2 linked regions of the Acuticoccus sediminis genome follow. The protein of the gene in region 1 interacts with the protein of each later gene in a pairwise test. Links are inferred from orthologs where the notes say so. Each region holds a gene or a part of one and is shown on either strand. Other genes may lie near its edges. The genes, in order: rlmB and DLJ53_RS14435.

Region 1 (3,245 bases):
CCGGCGGTAGTTTTCGATCGAGTACTTGGACTCGTCGTCCGGGACGCCATCGTCGTCCGTGCGATCGCCGCCGTCGTCGTAGACGACGAGCTCGTGCGGGAAGCCCGCCGCGTGTGTCACGAGGTCGACCAGGCGAATCGGATGATCCCTCTCCGGGATCGGAAGGTCAGGCAGATGCTGCTGCAGGGTGTCCGTCAGCCCGACGGTGCCCTCGGAAACGAGATGGGCGAGCACCAGTCCGGTGAAGACCTTCGTGATCGAGCCGATGCGCATGGTCGTGTCGCCGTTCGGCGCCGGATCGCCCTTTTCCGCGATCGTCCCGAAGCCGTAGACCGCGCGCTCGCCTTGCCGCGTGACCGCAACGACCATCCCCGGGACCTCGTTGCTGATGAAGAAGACGTCGGCGGGGAAGCCAACCGTCTCGTCCAGGAAAAGGTCCTGCGCGAGGAGGGGCTGCGTGAGGCCGGTCATCGCCAGGAGCGCGACGGCGAAACGATTCAGCATAAACCCTCCGCGAACATTTTCTAATATTTCTTGACTTACTATAACGCTTTCGCAGCCCTGAAATAGATGCGTGTTCCCGGCGGTCGCCGACGCTCCGGCGTGACCTTCCCGGCCCGGCACGGCAGAAGGCCCATGTCACCGTCCGTCGGGGCGTCCGGTCGCGAGCGCGCGCAGATGGCGAATCCGAGGCGCGGCGCACAACAGCCCTCACCACCGAGCGATGCTTTTCTGGATCGTCGTCCGGGAGCCGTGCGCGGCGCTGCATTCATGCCGGGGGCGATGCGAATGGACGCGCCACCTCTCAGCCCCGACGCGGCCGAGAGCTCCGAAGGTCGCCGATTCGCGGGATCGGACCATGCGTCACCGACGTGGCCGACGCGCATGTTCGGCGGCGCCGCAAAACGCACACCCGCTCAAGCCGCGGCGCCTTGTTCTCTCTGGGACAGCAATTTGGGGGTCAGATGGTGGAGGGGGTTGGATTCGAACCAACGTAGGCATAGCCAGCGGATTTACAGTCCGCCCCCTTTAGCCACTCGGGCACCCCTCCGGTGTGGGCGGCGTGTTAGGCTGTACGCGCGGCGATGTCAACGATGAGTGTCGAACGAAACTATGGATGATTCAGAGCCCTATTGGCTTTTCGGGCTTCACGCGGTCCGCGCGGCGCTCGCAAACCCCCGGCGCGCCGTGCACGAGATGATGGTGACGACCAACGCGCTGCGGCGTCTCGACCCGCTTCCGCGCCGAATCCAGCCCGAAACGGTGGACGTCCGGCGGCTCAACAAGCTGCTGGGCGACGCGGTCCATCAGGGCGTCGCGATTCGCGTCTCCCCGCTGAAGAGCGTCGCGCTCGACGAGATCGCCGGGGGCAGGCTCGTCCTGTGCCTCGACCACATCACCGATCCCCACAACGTCGGTGCCATCCTGCGCTCGGCGGCGGCCTTCAAGGCCGACGGCATCGTCGTGACGCGGCGCCACAGCGCGTCGGAGACGGGCGTCCTCGCCAAGTCGGCGTCCGGCGCGCTCGACATGGTGCCGATCGCGGTCGAGACGAACATGTCCCGCGCCGTCGACGCGCTGCGGGAGGCCGGGTTCCGCACCATCGCCCTCGACAGCGAGGCGGAGACGACGTTGAGCGAGCAGCCGCGGGCCGACCGCTGGGCGTTCGTCCTCGGCGCGGAGGGCAAGGGCGTGCGGCCGGGCGTGCGGGCCTCATGCGACGCGACCGCGGCGATCGAAGTGCCGGGCGCTCTCGCCTCGCTCAACGTATCGAATGCGGCGGCGATCATCCTCTACGCCGCTCAAACGCACCTCCTCGGCGACAAAGCTTGATGAGCGCTGGTCTTTCGCGCCAGAATGTTGATACTTCCAGCGCTGATCGCCGTTTGATCGGCCTATTCGACGCCGATGGCCGGAAGCGATTTCGGCATCGGCGGTAAGAACAACCTTTCGCGTCGCGGGATCGTATTCCTTTTGTCACCATGGTTAGCTGCGCCGAGCCAACAATTCAGCATTGCTGCGCCAGCGCCCGCTCAATTACAGGGGTAGCGGAATGAACCGTGACAATGGACCGAGCCATCCCCGACCGGCCCGGACGGGCCCGCGGCGGGTGCCTGCGTCGCGGGGGACCGGCGGCGGCGCGCCACGCCGCCTCGCCTCGCCGACTGTGAGCGAATGGCCCGGCGTGCTCGACACGCGGGCGCTCGACCAGTCGCTTCACCTCAATCTGAGGCTCGCCGCGGTGGTCTGCTCGCGGCGGATGGAGGCGGCCCTGCGGGACCGCGGGCTGAGCGCGGTGGAGCTCGTGACGCTCGCGCTGATCCAGGCCAACCCCGGGATCCGGCAGGGCGTCCTGGCATCGACGCTCCAGCTCAAGCCGGCCTACATGACGAAGCTCGTCCAGTCCCTTCAGGACCTGCGTCTCGTCAAGCGCACCGTTCCGGCGAACGACCGCCGCTCCGTCGAGCTGCGACTGTCGAGCGAGGGCGAGGCCGTGACCACCGCCGAGCGCGAGCGGGTCGAGGCGTTCGAGACGCGCATGCACGCGGGCCTCCTCAGCCCGGCCGAGCAGCGCCAGCTCCTGAAGCTGCTGAAGAAGGTCTGGCAGGCCGACGACCCCGACGATTTCGAGATCCTTCGGGTCATCTGAGCGCGAATCACGGCGGCCCGGAGCGAATCATCTCGCTCCGACAGCCCGTGTACCCCTCTGGATCCGACGGGCGATGGTCCGGCGCGTCGGCCCCTCGCCCACGCGGCGACGAATGCCGACATGCGGCACAGTGACGGCCGGCCGAATTCGCGGACCGTCGGATCGGGCGGAGGAAGCCGGGCGGGAGCGGCGCTCCGGCGCGTGGCGCGGGTAGCGTCGCGGGGGACATTTCCAGTGCCCGGAAGTCGGGGCGAGCAGCGCACCTGCCGGGGGGCCGCTGCGTCCCGGAGGTGCCATCACTGGACAGCCTCTCGGGAGGGACGGCGGGGCCGGCTCGCGGCGCCGCCGGCTATGGTGTCAGGAGCGCGGGGGGCGATTCTGGGGGCGCGGCGAAGGGCCGTTGCCGCGCCGGGGCGGACGGCCGTCGCCAGACGCCTCGCTCCCCGGCAGACGGCGAGGCTCGCGCGAGGGGACCAGGCCGTTCTGCGTCTCGGCCGGCTCGCGGGCCGCGCGGGGCGGCTCCAGCATCCGCGGCGACTGGCGCACCGGCGCCACCGGCTCGTCGCGCAGGTCCTCTTCCTCCTCGTCCTCGAAG
Region 2 (2,836 bases), on another replicon or contig:
CCTTCAGGATTTCTTGCGCTGTGCTCATTCGCGTATGGCTCTCTCTCTTGCGCTTCTGTGGTTAGATGGCGTCCTCACCGATTTCACCGGTGCGGATGCGGATTGCGTCCTCGACGGGGAGGACGAAGATCTTGCCGTCGCCGATCCGGCCCGTCTGGGCAGCGTTGCGGATGGCGTCGACGGCGGCGGGAAGAAGGCTGTCGGGAACGATCAGCTCGATTTTCACTTTAGGCAGGAAATCGACGACGTACTCGGCACCGCGATAGAGTTCGGTATGCCCCTTCTGGCGGCCGAACCCGCGCGCCTCAAGCACCGTGATGCCCTGGAGCCCGACTTCTTGCAGCGCCTCCTTCACCTCGTCCAACTTGAACGGCTTAATAATGGCTTCGATCTTCTTCATGACACCCCGCTCAGCGGCGGACGGACGACCCGGCCCGCTGGACTGGCGCGATGATGCAGGGACCATGCCAAGCTCACCACTGCCGGATTGGCTCATTTCCAAGCATTTGCCGCGAAGGCAGGCAAATGTCCTGCTGATATTGCGAGCAAGCTGCTAAACGTTTGGGCATCAATGAGAATCTCTACCGATTTTGAGCTTCCAACGCCGACCGAAATGAGTGCGATCGACCGGGCCGCCGTGGCGGAGGGGATCCCATTCGAAACGTTGATGGAGCGCGCCGGAGGCGCCGTCGCCGACGTGGTCATTCGGCAGGCACCCGTCGGGGCGCCGATCCTGGTCCTCGCCGGACCCGGCAACAATGGCGGCGACGCGTTCGTGGCGGCGCGGCATCTCCTGGAGGCGGGGCATCCGGTCTCGCTTCTCGACCTGTCGGGCGGTCAGGGAACCGGCGCCGCGGCGGAGGCGCGCGCCGCCTATACAGGTCCGGAGGTCGGCGCGGAAGATGAATTCCTCGACCGTGCCGAAGTCATCGTCGACGGGCTCTTCGGAGGCGGGCTGGCGCGTGACGTGACGGGCGTCTTCGCCGACGTCATCGCCCGGCTGAACCGTCGGCACCGCGAGGTGGTCGCGATCGACATGCCGAGCGGCGTCGACGGCGCGACGGGCCTCGTCCGGGGCATCGCCATCGAGGCGCGGCGCACGGTGACCTTCCAGCGCCGCCGACCCGGGCACCTCCTCCTGCCGGGCCGCGACTTCTGCGGCGAAGTGACCGTGGCCGACCTCGGGATGTCGGACACGGCGGTCGGCTCGGCCCTGTGTCAAACCTTCGTCAACACGCCGGCCCTGTGGCGGGACGCGCGGCCGATGCTGGCGCTGGCCGGCCACAAGTACGACCGCGGCCATGCCGTCGTCGTCTCCGGGCCGATGACGGCGACCGGGGCAGCGCGCATGGCCGCCGGCGCGGCGCTGAGGACGGGGGCGGGGCTCGTCACCGTCGCCTCGCCGAGCGAGGCGCTCCTCGTCAACGCCAACCACCTGACGGCGGTGATGCTGGTGCGGGCCGACGGGGCGGAGGGGATCGCCGAGGCGCTTGCCGATCCGCGCCGCAACGTCGTCTGCCTCGGCCCGGGCCTGCCGGCGGACGACGAGACCCGCGCCAAGGTCAGGGCCGCGTGCGCCTCCGGGGCGTCCACCGTCATCGACGCGGGGGGCCTCAGCGCCTTCGCCGGCGACGCCGCCGGACTTGCCGCGGCGATCGGCCCGAAGGGGGCGGTGCTGACGCCGCACGCCGGCGAGTTTTCCCGCGTCTTCGGCAAGGGCCTCGTCGACGAGGCGGGGCGGCTCGAGGCGGCGCGGCGGGCGGCGGTCGATGTCGGCGCGGTCGTGGTCCTGAAGGGGCCCGACACGGTGATCGCGGCGCCCGACGGCCGGGCTGCGATCACCGAGAACGCCCCGCCGTGGCTCGCGACGGCCGGGGCGGGCGACGTCCTTGCCGGGATGATCACCGCGTTCATCGCCCAGGGCGTGCCTCTTTTCGAGGCAGCGGCCATGGGCGTGTGGCTCCACGGTGACCTCGCCCAGCGGGTCGGCCCGGCGCTGATCGCGACCGATCTGATCGCCAACCTGAGAACTGCGCGCGCCGCGTTCGATCACGTTTGACCCGAGAGGCTGGAGGGCCTTAGAGGTGTGCGCGCGCGGGTGTGGCGGAACTGGTAGACGCACCAGATTTAGGTTCTGGCGCCGCAAGGTGTGGGGGTTCGAGTCCCTCCACCCGCACCATACGTCCGGCGCTGCCGGGTTCCCATCGTCTGCGCTACCGCCTCTTGTCTGCGCTACCGCGCTTCGCGCTGCTTGAGCGCGTGCTACCGCGGCACCCGTCTGCCCCACCGCGCCGGCCTGAGGCCGCGAGGCGTGATTCCGGAGTGCTCGCTGCCTCCCCCGTCCTGCGACGGAGCCGCCGCGATCGGCGGTCGGCCGCGACCAATGTCGGGGCGGCTGCGCGCGGGGGTCTTCATGTCGCGAATGCGACACTTAGATATGCGGGCGCCGGTGGGCGGACGGTGCGGGGTGCGCCGGACGGGTCGCCGTGGATGCCGCGAGGGGGGGCCAGTGAATTTCTTGAGCCGGCTGCAACCCTTGTTTTGCCCGTCATCGGGCCGCTTCATGGCGCGGCGGGGCGACAAAGCCTCTGCTGATCGCGTCGAACGCCATTGACAGCGCTCCCTCGCGGGGCGACATGGAGCGTCCTCCCCGACAACGAATATTGGTGCTGCGGAAAGTGAACCCGATGGAAGTGACGGAAACCCGTGCTGAGGGTCTCGCGCGGGAACTCAAAGTGACGGTTCCCGCAGCGACCCTCGACGCTCGTCTCAATGCCTACCTGGACGATCTGCGTCAGAAGGTCCGACTGAAGGGATTTCGCCCGGGCAAGGTGCC

Evidence for each region.
Region 2: the proteins of rlmB (region 1) and DLJ53_RS14435 interact in binary tests that used the Escherichia coli proteins (3 or more experiments, as listed by UniProt). The link is inferred for Acuticoccus sediminis from one-to-one orthologs.

Annotation. Positions count from the first base shown.
Region 1 is NZ_QHHQ01000001.1:188,789-192,033, forward strand. What follows is about bases 238-2,973. They hold rlmB (23S rRNA (guanosine(2251)-2'-O)-methyltransferase RlmB), read left to right. Parts: upstream 238-1,113; coding sequence 1,114-1,833; downstream 1,834-2,973. Other genes in these bases: DLJ53_RS00715 (serine hydrolase), read right to left, coding at 238-504; DLJ53_RS00730 (MarR family winged helix-turn-helix transcriptional regulator), read left to right, coding at 2,186-2,650. Also shown: more of DLJ53_RS00715, read right to left, coding at 1-237; DLJ53_RS36500 (invasion associated locus B family protein), read right to left, coding at 3,008-3,245. UniProt on the Escherichia coli protein: Specifically methylates the ribose of guanosine 2251 in 23S rRNA.
Region 2 is NZ_QHHQ01000003.1:39,484-42,319, forward strand. It holds DLJ53_RS14435 (NAD(P)H-hydrate dehydratase), read left to right. Parts: upstream 1-613; coding sequence 614-2,059; downstream 2,060-2,836. Other genes in the region: glnA (type I glutamate--ammonia ligase), read right to left, coding at 1-28; DLJ53_RS14430 (P-II family nitrogen regulator), read right to left, coding at 62-400; tig (trigger factor), read left to right, coding at 2,688-2,836. UniProt on the Escherichia coli protein: Bifunctional enzyme that catalyzes the epimerization of the S- and R-forms of NAD(P)HX and the dehydration of the S-form of NAD(P)HX at the expense of ADP, which is converted to AMP.